DNA from 3 places in the Clostridium amazonense genome. Region 2 is predicted to be linked to each of the others. Evidence: riboswitches for the same ligand, from Rfam matches in the RefSeq annotation. Region 2 holds a riboswitch; each other region holds the start of a gene.
What was found. Region 2 has a riboswitch for cyclic di-GMP ahead of AC07E4_RS11975 (glycosyl hydrolase family 18 protein). Riboswitches for the same ligand answer to the same signal wherever they lie in the genome.
Positions count from the first base shown of each region.

Region 1 (4,438 bases), on a different contig from region 2:
TTCTATAGTTTCTACAGCTTCATTTATTTCTGCTACTGTTTTGCCTGTAACATCAAAGTTTAGTGCATTTTGTAATGCTTCAAAGCTTTCTACTGTGTAGTTATCTTCTATTAAATTTTTGCTATTTACTTCTGAAACTTTTAAAACAAATTCTTCTTTAACTTCAAATAATATTGTTTTTACTGAATTCATTGCATTACTTGCATTTACTTTTATAGTGTTTACTTCTTCCTCAGTTTTTGCTTCATTTATCACTGCCTCTGCATCTGTTTTTATTTTGTTTATATTATTAAAATTATCAACAGTATAATCTTCTTGCTTATATTTTTCTAACTCTTTATTTAAATCATTTTTTGCATTTTTCTTTACTTCATCAAGCTTTGATTCTTGTGGTGTTTCAGGCTTTTCTGGTGTTTCAGGTTTTGATGATGTACCACCACCTCCGCCAGAACTTGCTCCACCACCAGTAGATGGTTTCGTTATTGTTCCTATATTTTTGTCGCCACCTATAACTTGATCTTTGTTACCTTCTAGTTTTTCAACTTTTCCATTAGTAACATCTATTTTTACATCATTTGCATTACTACTAACTTTTAAAGCTGTAACACTACCATCATTACTTATTTTTGTTCCCTTTGCAGAACCCGTTATTTCAACATTTTTTATTTTAGATTTTTTCTCTATTTTTACTGAAGCTTCTTCGCCATTTACTTTAACACTATTTATTTCTCCTCCAAGCTTCACTTCAGATTTTTTTCCTTCAACCACAATTTCTTTTATGTTTCCAGATATGTATGTCTTAACTTTTTCCCCAATTGTTAATTTAGTTACTACTCCATTTTTACCATTTACAATTGATGAACCTGTTTTATCATTAACTTCTATATTATGTATTGTTCCATTATTTAAAAGTGTTCCACTTTTTATTTCATTTAAAATCACTTTTCCCTTTAATTCGCCCTGATTTATAACGTCACCTTTAGGCATGTCTACCTTAATTTCGCCACTAAAATTACCATTTAGCTCTACAACTATTTCTTTATTACTTTTTATTTCATAATTCTCTTTAACATCTGTTTTTGGAGTAAACTTAATTAATTCCCCATACTTTGAATTTTCTACAGCAGATTCTAACTCTTTTACTGTGCTAACTTCAATTCCTTTAGTTACATTTAGTACTTCATAAAGTTCTTTTAGTGATTTTTCATTTATACCAAAACCAACTTGTGTTAAAGCTTTTATTTGCTTTTCTTTTAAGAATTCTTTTTGTACTTTTGAAACTTCTGTTCCTAAAAGCATAACTGGTGCTCCTTCTTTTGCTGCTAAAGAACCTGATGACAATGCATCTACAAGTTCACTTTCTTTACTAGCACCATCTTTAGCTACATAAATATTTTTTAATTCTTTTTCATCATAAAACTTCTTTAAAACTTCTCCATTAGTTTCTCTTCTATCTTGTCCACCAATTCTTAATGCTTTTATACTATTTGCATTTTCATCAGAAACTACAGCATTTCCACCTATAACATAAGTTTCAGATATTTCGTTATCCTTTACGAACTTATCAGCACCTCTTAAACTTTTCCCATCTGATAATAAAACTGCCATACCTTTTTTTGCAGCTGGAGAAGCAATACTCATTGCATCAGCAAGTCTTCCATCTAATCCATTAACAACAGCAACAGCTTTAGCATCTAATTTTTCTGCCACTTTAAGTGAAGTTTCAAATCTATTTTTTCCTAATATTCTGAAAGTTTTAATTCCCATAGCCTCTAATTCATTAACTACATTTTTAGATACTACACCTTCACCACCAACAATAGAAACATTTTTAACTTTTAATCTTTCAAGTTCTTTTTTGGTTGATTGAGATAACTTGTCCATTTCTGTTAATAAAATTGGAGCATTCTTCATCTTTGCATAAGGTGTTGCTGCAAGAGCATCTGAAAGTGCTGCTCCATTAACTAAAACTGCTGTATCTGAAATTTTCCATCCCTCTTTACTAACCTCAATAGCTGACTCATATCTTGTAGCACCTGCTAACAACTTTTCACTAATAACATCCTTTGACTCGACAGCAAATACGCTTGTTCCAACAGAGCCTAAAGTTGCCCCTAAAAGAAGTGTTGAAATAATTTTTGACCCTTTTCTCATGAAATTCTCTCCCTCTTATACATAAAATTTCCCTTTATACCATTACCATTCATAGCTGAATTTATGACACAATTTAAAAATTTGAAGTGATACTTGCTATTTTAATATGTTTTTTTAATTGATAATTCAATTTAGACTTGAATTGACACAATTCCGACCATATAAAAATTATGTCACAATAAAAAACACCTATAACAATAATTCACTAAAAATTATTGTCATAGGTGGGTTGCTCTACTTGCTCCGCATAATCTAAGAGCCCAAATACAGATTATACATCATAACTCCCTACTTATTATATGATGTATATCTAAGTTCTAGATTACACCCTTATTAATTACCACTTTTAAATTTATATTCATAATCATTTTATATTTATACCAAGAATTAAATTAAATATTGTAATAATATTTAATTTAAATTCTTAATATATTTTAAAATGCGTTTGGACTATCTCATATTTTTCTAAACTTTATAAGACTTTATTCAACATAAACCCTTATAAAATAACCATATTTAAATCTTAAACAATTTATTTTTCATAATATTAAATAATTTAATATTTTTTCCTCAATTACAATTAAAATTATATATTCTTTGTATATTTATTTCAAATATTTTATTATTACTTATTTTGACCTTTTTCTTACATTTTAGACATTTTTCTTAAATCCTTGTCACTTTCTTATCATTAATCAGCAAAAGAAAGTTTTTTTGTGTAACCTGGAATTCATTCTAAGACACTTTCCATTTGATTAATTGCAATTTATAATTTTATTACCCTATCAAGGGATACCAGCATTGAAATCTATTTTTTTGTAACCCTGAATTCATTCCGGGATATTCCTCCTTGTTTTATTACAATTTTATAGTTTATATCCATATTAAGGTCCACCTGGATTCAAATCCCGGCTACATAAAATAGAAATTCCAGCTACGTTTAAACATAACATCCAAATTCCCTGTAATCCGAAATTCATGTGCTTTGTAACTCGTAATTCATTCCCAGCTATTCGCCTTTGATTTATTGTAATTTTGTAATTTATATCCACATCACAGGTCACCGGGATTAAAATCCCGGCTACGTTAATAACAAATTCTAGCTACGTTTTAAAAAATCTCAATTTACTTTTGTTAATTTATTTTTTAATACCAATCTTTTTGTATTTTGGAATTTATTCCAAAATACTCTCAATAAATAAAAAATGAATGAACCAGTTAAATAACTAGTTCATTCATTTATATTATATTAAAAATTCATTATTAATTTGCTTTTAAATCTAATCTTAAATTAACTACTTCCTTATCATCAGTATACTCATCATCATATCTATATATATCTAATGTAAGATTTACAACTTCAGCCCTATTGCTTTTACTCACAATACCATCTGTTCCAACAATATTATTGTCACTATTTGCTATTTTTACTCCATATTTATATTTAGAAGACATTTTGCTATATATATTATCTAATATGTTATCTTGATAGTTAATTTCTCCAAGTTTATCTTGTTTTAAATTAAAAATAAAATTTTCAAATTCTAAATCGTCTTCCACTTGATATACATTTTTAACTAATTTATCTTGAATTTCATTCCACCCCATACCTAAACAAGTAAGACTTTTTCTATTTTCTTTTATACTTTCAACTTTCCCTCTAATTTCCTCTAAGCTTTTTTCATCTAATTCTTTTCCTTCATACTTGCTCATTTCATTTAATTTTTCATTTATAATAACTACTAATTCACTTTTTAATATTTCTTCTATTTTGCTTAAATCATTATTTTTTTCATTTAAAATTTTCATTGCTATTTTTTCTTTATAAACATCTTCAACATTATAAAATCCTTCAACTCTTAAGTTATCCATTAGTTTTGTTAATTCTTCAGCATTATCTGCATTAATTATATTATCAATATCATTTTTAGATAACTCTAATGATTCATCTAAAAACTTTGATATATTTCTTAAATCTTCAAAATAATCATATCCTAACTTTCTTTCATCAATTAAATCTAAAAACTTATTAGCAACTATATTTTGATTTATTTTTAATAAACTGTCATATTTTTCAAATGGTGTTTTATCTTCTATTAAATCAATATATTTTAATGATTTTAAAACATCCATAATATCTGTGTTTCTATGTATAACTTTTATTCTATCTACAATTTGTTGCTTTATATTGCTTTCCATTTTAATATCATCACATTCTTGATAATCCTTATCTTTTAATGTTCCTTTTTTTATAGTTACAGTTACATTGTCTTTTAAAGGTTTA
Region 1 is NZ_JBWKMH010000031.1:96,846-101,283, reverse strand. Features, by position in the region: gene AC07E4_RS13030 (cell wall-binding repeat-containing protein) at 1-2,154, opposite strand, end outside; cyclic di-GMP riboswitch class II at 2,369-2,452, opposite strand; gene AC07E4_RS13025 (hypothetical protein) at 3,039-3,206, opposite strand; gene AC07E4_RS13020 (hypothetical protein) at 3,418-4,438, opposite strand, start outside.
Region 1: another riboswitch for cyclic di-GMP. It lies ahead of AC07E4_RS13030 (cell wall-binding repeat-containing protein); the one in region 2 lies ahead of AC07E4_RS11975 (glycosyl hydrolase family 18 protein).

Region 2 (4,438 bases):
TTTTTGGTGTAGGGATATTAAGTATTAAAAAAATATTTAAAAGAAAATAAAAGATTTTAAAATAAGAGTGCAATTTTAGTATTTTGCACTCTTATTTTATTGGAATCATAACAAATGAAGAAAATTCATTAGAATCAAAGGAGAACTCATAACAACCATTATATTTAAGAACTGTACTTTTCACGTTAGATAACCCAAAACCATGGTTAATTGAATCTTTTTTTGAAGTTAAAAATATCTTTTTTTCAGTCTTAATTAAACCATCAAAGTTGTTTTTTATTTCAAAAACAAAGTTATTATTAATAATTTTTGACTTTATATTTATATAACTAGGTTTTTCATTTTTAGATTTTTTACAAGCATCTATAGAATTATCTATTAAATTACCTATAATTATGCATAAATCAAAATCTGATATTTCTACCTTAGTAGGTATATTTATATCTAATGTTATATTAATATTATTGGAAATACAGATTTCTTTCTTTTTTAAAAATAGAGCATTCAATATTTTATGATTGGTAAAAACTTCATAGTTAGTACTATTAAATCCAGTGCCGAATTTTTCTAAATATTTAAGGGCTTCTGTATAATCTTCATTTTTCATTAAATTATATAAAATTATTTTGTGATTTATAATATCATGGGATATTCGTCTAATATCAGATTGATATTCTTCTAATTGATTTAGATTGCTTACTTGAAGTTCATATTGCATGTTTAGTATTTTATTTTTATGTTTATAAATAGATAAATCATAAGCCTTAGATATACCAATAATTATAAATATACAAAAAAATATTTCAATTAGAGAAGAAGTTAAAAACATAGTACTTACTAAATGAGAGTGCTTTGAAAAATTAAGAATGAAGAAAAAACTATAATTTTTTACTATAAGTAAAATAAAAATAAAAATAGGTATAAACATGTTTAATGATGAAAACATAAACTTGAATTTATCAATTGTAAAATTTTTAAAAAATAAAAATTCACATAAAAAATATAAAATTATTGAAGCTAAGAATAATTTTATAAATTTATTATTGGATAAAGCTAAAAAATAAATATTATTTTTGCTAGCAACTTCATATAAGCTAAAAATGGTTGTAAATGATAATAGAAAAATATAATAGGATTTAAGTGAAAGTATTAAAAAACTAAAAAAGTTTTTATTAGAGAAAACATATATAAAACAGCATATAAAAGAAAGATAGAGAGAAAATCTTAACAAATCAATTTTGTTTGTATAAACCAACAAAAACAAAGTGGATAGCAAAGTATAATATGGAGTAGTTAAATGTAAAAAACATTTTAAATTAATTTTAAAAAATTTATGGTATGAATAAGGTAAATATATACCAATAAGTCCAAGAATAATAAATAAATATTCTATGCTAATTTTTCATCACTCCTTTATACATTATTAGATAAAGTTATTAATTATTTAAAAGTTTAGATTTTATAAAATTAGTAAATATGTCTCGTGTTGAATTTAGATATTTTTTACTTATAGGTACAGAATCATTTGTAGTAGTTATAATGTTAAAACCTATAATGCTTTTAAGATAAACTAAGTTAACTAAAAAACTTCTATGACATCTAACAAACATATTAGATGATAATTCATTTTCAAAAGTAGACATTTTATTATAAAATGTAATTTTTTCTCCATTTAATAAATGAGCAGTAATTTTTCGTAGATTAGATTCAAAGTATATTACATTATTTAAGTTAAATGAACATATATCTTGATTATTTTTTACATAAATAATGTTTTTGCCATTTAAATTAATCTTTTCATTTAAATCTAAAATAAGTTTTTCTATAGTGTCATAGGAAAAGGGTTTTAATATGTAATTGTAAGCATTTACACTGTAACTATCCAAAGCATATTCCTTACTAGTAGTAATAAATATTATATATTCATTGTAATTATAGTTTCGTATAGATTTAGCTAAATCTACACCATTAATACCGTCCATTAATATATCTAAAAAAAGTATATCAAAATAATCTTTATGGTTAGAATAGAAATCAAGTAGGCTTTCACCAGAATTAAAAATACTAATCTCAAATTTAATATCCGTAGAAATGGATATATTTTTTATTATTTTAGATAGCTGTTCTAGATATAATTTATTGTCATCACAAAGTCCTATTTTTATCATAATTAATAAAAATCCTTTCTGTTTAAATATACTGTAAAAAGATTATATATTACTTCAAAAAAAATCACAATAAAATAGAAAAATATTATTATCTAAAACTTACAAAAAACATATCAAAACTTTCAAAGGTATATACCTTGATGATTTTAATTTATATACTAGCAGTGTAAAGAAAAAACATATTATTTAAAATATGAAGAAAAGGCAAACTTAAAGAAATTTAAGGACGCAAAGCTATAGGGACTAAGGTGTTAAAACTATGTCAGCCAGCTACCGAGGAGTATTTTATAGGCTCTGAGGATTAATTTAACAAAAAAATTAATTGAAGGAGAAATGAAGGATGAAAAATAAAGAATTAATGAAAAAAGTATTAGTAGCAACAATGATGACAACAATGATATCTTCAATGGGAGCAGGTGCATTAATACCGAGTATGGAAGTTTTTGCACAAACAGTTAAAAGTGAAGAAGTATCTAAAAGTGATAATAAAGATTCATTAGGAAAACGTAATGTTATGTATTATGGAGATTGGTCAATATGGGGTGGTCAAGGTAACTTTTATCCTAAAGATATTCCAGCAGATCAATTAACACATCTAAACTTTGCGTTTATAGATTTTGATGCAAATGGTAATTTAATATTTACAGATAAAGATGCAGCAGTAGGTGCACCAGTTGGACAAGAAGGTGTACAGTGGGGTGCTCCAAATGCAGGTATTTTAATTGCACTACAACAATTAAGAGCTGAAAATCCAAATCTAAAATTGGGTATATCAGTAGGTGGATGGTCTAAATCAGGAGATTTTTCTGAGATGGCTTCAAATTCTAAATCAAGAGAGAATTTTATAAAAAACATAATCAAATTTATAGATTACACTAACATGGATTTTGTAGATTTAGATTGGGAATATCCAAGTGAAGTTAGAGAAGCTGATTTAGTTGATAATGCTAATGACGAGGGAACACCAAATGCAAAACCACAAGATAAAGAAAATTATATAAAACTACTTGAAGAATTAAGAGTAGAATTAAATAATAAAGGTATAGAAACAAATAAATATTATGAATTAACAGTAGCGCTTCCAGCAGCTAAAAGTAAGGTGGATTCAGGAATAGATGTGGATAAATTATTCAATATTGTTGACTTTGCTAATATAATGACATATGACCTAAGAGGGGCATGGGATAATTATAGTGGTCATCAAACAGGATTGTATCCAAATGAAAATGATCCAATAAATAATCAGTCAGGAAATAAATTATCAGTTGATGAATCAGTAAATTACCTTATTGAAAAAGGTGCTGAACCAGAAAAGATAGTTATAGGAGCTGCTTATTATACAAGAGGTTGGAACAAGGTAGAAAAAGGAAGTAATGCTGAGCTTCCAGGATTGTTTGGAGAAGCTGAAAAAAATGGAAGAGATGCAGATCAAACTCCTTCTTATGGAGCACCAAATGAAGCACCATTAAAATCTGGTGATGGTGGACGAGCTAGTGGAGTATGGGCATATAGAAGTTTAGATAAATTAAAATCTCAATATCCTGGTTTAAAAGAGTATTGGGATGAAAAAGCAAAAGCACCATATCTTTATGATGAAAGCACAGGCAAGTTTTTTACTTATGATAATGTTAAGTCCATAGAAGAAAAAGGAAAATATGTTCATGAAAATAATTTAGGTGGAATTATAGGTTGGATGTCTTCTCAAGATGCATCAACTAATAATACTAGTAAAAGAGATGAATTACAAAGTGCCACTAAAAATGTATTGTTTGGTGATGAAAAATTACCTGAGTATGAAATAAATTATTCAGATTTAGATGTAACTGCTACTGTTAGTACATATGAACAGCAATGGGGAGCAGACAGAAAAGGATATGAAATAACTATAAAAAATAATGAAAGATCAGAAGAAACAGATTCAGTATTAAGAGAAGTTGAAAAAGGTGCAGAAACAATTAAAGCACCTAAATTATATATAAAATCAGATAAGTCACTAAAGAGTGGAGATTATACAGCAGGTACGGTAACTTATGAAAATGGATATACAGTAGTTGATTTACAATCTGTATGGGAAGGCAAAAATATAGAGCAAGGTCAAAGTTACACATTTAAATTATTAGGTGATGCTAAAATTGAAAGTGTAGAGTTAGTTCAACGTATGTCGTCAAACAGTCCTGATATGAATAGACAAACAATATTTGGAGAAGTTGATGAAGAAGTAAAGCCAGAAATAAATAATGCTCCAATTATAATAGGATTAAGCAATAAAA
Region 2 is NZ_JBWKMH010000028.1:88,287-92,724, forward strand. Features, by position in the region: gene AC07E4_RS11960 (hypothetical protein) at 1-50, shown strand, start outside; gene AC07E4_RS11965 (sensor histidine kinase) at 92-829, opposite strand; gene AC07E4_RS11970 (LytR/AlgR family response regulator transcription factor) at 1,437-2,168, opposite strand; cyclic di-GMP riboswitch class I at 2,362-2,446, shown strand; gene AC07E4_RS11975 (glycosyl hydrolase family 18 protein) at 2,509-4,438, shown strand, end outside.

Region 3 (4,438 bases), on a different contig from region 2:
ATAAGTTTATAATTATATCTAGCCATTATATATTCATCCTCATAAATTCCATTTCTTATGATTGCATATTTTCTTTTTCCTTCAATTACAAATCCTAATGATTTATAAAGGCTTATAGCTTTTTCATTGTCCACAAATACGCCTAACTCTATTCTAACTAACATTAACCAATTATCTGCTATATCAAGTAATTCTTTCATAAGCGCTGTTCCAATACCATTTCCTTGGTAATCTTTTCCTATACTTATTCCCATACTTCCTGAATGTCTTACTCTATTAGATTTGTTTACAGATAAAGAAGCTACTCCTATAACTTTTTTCACTCCATCTTCTAATATTTCAGCCACTATCATATGATCATTTTCTGTAAGATTATCAATAATTCTTTGTGATCTTGAAATTCTTTCACTAACAATCCCCATTGTATTTTCTCTTACACCATCTTGACGTCTTATTTCATTTATAAACTCTGCATCTTCTTTTACTACTGGCCTTATTAAAAAGTTCATTTAATCATCCCCTAAATCACAAAATTTTCTTAACATTATTCTTGAAGTATTTTTCATTCAATTCACTAAATTTAAAATTTATATAAAAAAAACACTACGAATTCACTTTAGTAGTGACTCCGTAGTGGTATCTACGTGTAGGATTAATCCCTGTGTCGCTCACTTTTGCTTAGACACACTCACTTTATGTATTTATAATATACATTTTCCAATAAATTGTCAACTTAATTTCCATTTATTCAAATTATTGTTTAAATAAAACAAAAAGCTATAGTACAATATTATTTATACTATAGCTTACTACTTTTCTATTTAACTAACTCCCAAAACATTGGTGCTTCACATGGATTCCAACCTGGTTGTGCATAATGGAATCTTTTGCATTTATAAATATTTGAATTATAACTTACAATATCACCTTTTTGATATGGAACTTTGCTACTTTCAACGTGAGTTTCATCTGTATACCATTCTGGCACAACACCTACTGATTTCCAAAACATTCTTGCTTCACTTGGATTCCAGCCTAGTTGAGGATAATGAAATCTTTTGCATTCATATACTTTACCGTTATAAATTGCAATACTACCTTTTATGTAAGGGTTCTTTTCATTTTGATTTAATCCTTCTTGTGCGTTCCAAATACTCATTGGACTTTCTTCATCTACTACATTATATTGAATTTTAGAACTCTCCATTGTTTTAGCTGTAACTGTAGGAATCACTCCTCCAAATACCATTGCTGTACCTAAAAATAATGATGTAATAACTTTAACTTGTTTACTTTTCATATTAACACTCCTAATTTTTTTTAATTATAATTAGGTCGGTTGCACTACTAACTCCATATAATTTAAGTGCCCACATACAAATTATACTTCTTCATTTCCTAAATTTATTATATAATACTTTATTTTCCTTGTAAATAAAATTCTTTATTTTCTTATTTTTCCTTAAAAGGATCTTTATTTATAAAATATAAAATGGTTTCTATTACCTAAATAATAGAAACCATTTTAATATCACATTATTTCATTATTTTACAGATGTTATTTGTAAATTCTACTGGATCATTTATAGCTAATCCTTCTATAAGTAAAGCTTGATTATATAATAAATCTGTATATAATTTGAATTTTTCTTCATCTTTTTCATGAGCATCTTTTAAAGCTTTAAATACTTCATGATTTTCATTTATCTCTAAAATTTTATCCGCTTTTACATCTTGACCATTTGGCATAGCTTTTAAAACTTTTTCCATCTCTATTGAAAGTTCACCTTCATTAGATAAACATACTGGATGATTTTTTAATCTCTTTGAAGCTTTAACTGATTTAACTTTATCAGCCAATACATTTTTCATAGCTTCAAAAACTCCTTTATTCTCTTCATTTTCAGATAAATTTTTATCGTCTTCTGTCTCTATTCCTAAATCACTACTAGATACAGATTTAAATTCTTTTTCTTTATAATTCATCATCATTTTAATTGCAAATTCATCTACTTCTTCAGTAAAGTATAATATCTCATATCCTTTATCTAATACTAATTCTGTTTGTGGAAGTTTCTCAATTCTTTCCACTGAATCACCAACAGCATAGTAGATGTATTTTTGATCTTCTGGCATTCTAGATACATATTCATTTAAAGTTACCATTTTCTTTTCTTTAGATGAATAGAACATTAATAAATCTTGAAGTACATCCTTATTGCTTCCAAATTCACTATATACACCATATTTTAATTGAGAGCCAAAAGTTTTATAGAATTTCTCATATTTTTCTCTATCATTTTTTAATAGATTTTCAAGTTCACCTTTTATTTTATTTTTTATATTTTTAGCTATTAATTTTAATTGTCTATCATGTTGTAATATTTCTCTAGATATGTTAAGTGAAAAATCTTCTGAATCAACTATACCTTTTACAAATCCAAAGTAGTCTGGTAATAAATCACCACATTTATTCATTATTAAAACACCATTTGAATAAAGCTCTAATCCTTTTTCATACTCTTTTGTATAGAAATCATATGGAGCTTTTTCTGGAATAAATAATATTGAATTATAACTTACCATACCATCTACACTAATATGAACATGTTTTATAGGTTTATCAAATCCAAAGTGTTTTTCACTATAGAAGTTATTATAGTCTTCTTCAGTAAGTTCATTTTTATTTTTTCTCCAAATAGGAACCATGCTATTTACTGTTTCTTCTTCTTTATATTCCTCGTATTCTTCTTCACTACCTTCTTTTAACTTATTTTTTGTTAATTCCATTTTAATTGGATATCTTATAAAGTCAGAATACTTTTTAATTAAATTTCTTAAACTATATTCATCTAAATAATCATCAAAATTTTCATCTTCTGTATTATCTTTAATTTTTAATATTATTTCTGTACCTACAGAATCTCTATCACATTCTTCAATTGTATATCCTTCTACCCCTTGTGATTCCCATCTGTAAGCTTTATCGCTTCCAAAAGCTTTAGTTATAACAGTAACTTTATCCGCTACTAAAAATGCTGAATAAAACCCAACACCAAACTGGCCAATTATATCATGACCTTCTTCTAATTCATTTTCTTTCTTAAATTGAAGTGAACCACTCTTTGCAATAACTCCTAAATTGTTTTCTAACTCTTCTTCAGTCATTCCAATACCAGTATCACATATTCTTAACACTCTATTCTCTTTTTCTGGCATTACTTTAATATAATAATCTTCTTTGTTAAAAGTTAACGAATCATCACTTAATGTTTTATAATAAATCTTATCAATTGCATCACTTGCATTAGATAATAACTCTCTTAAAAAAATCTCTCTATGAGTATAAATTGAATTAATCATAATGTCTAATAATCTCTTAGACTCTGCTTTAAATTGTTTAGTTTCCATTTTCAAATGCTCCCTTCACCATAAAGACTATATATTTAATTTATTTTTATTTCTATTTTGTTAGCACTATATCACAACGAGTGCTAACAGCATATCTTTTATATACCATATTTAAAAATGCATGTCAAGTTCATGAATTAAACTTTTAACTTAATACTTTGTTTTGACATTTTATAATTTTATAAATATATTACCAATTATCCTAATTCAACTTTAATTAAAATTGTTAAATATTGATTAATTTCTATTATTAATTATTTACTACAAAAATTTATTAATTCTACTTAATTATGAATTAAATTAAACGAAGTTATTATAATCATATTAATTGTTTCACTGTACAAAATATAGTTAAACATATTAATTTATTTATGAACTATTTAAAATTTAGGAGGTTTTCTATTTTGAGTGCTTATTTATTTCCAATAAAAGTAGCAGTATTATTATTTCCAATATTAACTTCTATAATATGCATTCCATATGCTGTATATAATTATAGAAAATATGGAACAAATAACAAATTTAAAATATTTATTTTTTATACATTTGTTTTTTATTGTATTACAGCTTTTTTTATGACTTTATTACCATTACCACAAGTTGATGAACCTTTTTTTACAGGCTCTAATACTCAACTGATTCCATTTACATTTATAAAAGATTTTTTATCTGAAACAAGTGTTATATTAACTAAACCTAATACATACTTGCATATATTTTCTGAGCCAGCTTTTATGCAAGTTTTCTTTAACATTGTACTTACAATACCTCTGGGAGTTTATCTTAGATACTATTTCAAAAAAAGTTTTAACCAAACTTTACTTATATCTTTTTTAGTAGCTGTGTTTTTTGAGGTTACACAATTAACTGGTATATATGGAATTTACAAATATCCTTATAGATTATTTGATGTAGATGACCTTATGATAAATACGTTGGGTGGATTAATTGGGTACTCAATAACACCACTATTTAAATATATTTTACCTGATATAAATATTATAAAATCCAAAACATTTAATAAAGG
Region 3 is NZ_JBWKMH010000003.1:189,982-194,419, reverse strand. Features, by position in the region: gene AC07E4_RS01745 (GNAT family N-acetyltransferase) at 1-509, opposite strand, end outside; gene AC07E4_RS01740 (carbohydrate-binding protein) at 818-1,300, opposite strand; cyclic di-GMP riboswitch class II at 1,325-1,408, opposite strand; gene htpG (molecular chaperone HtpG) at 1,537-3,411, opposite strand; gene AC07E4_RS01730 (VanZ family protein) at 3,816-4,438, shown strand, end outside.
Region 3: another riboswitch for cyclic di-GMP. It lies ahead of AC07E4_RS01740 (carbohydrate-binding protein); the one in region 2 lies ahead of AC07E4_RS11975 (glycosyl hydrolase family 18 protein).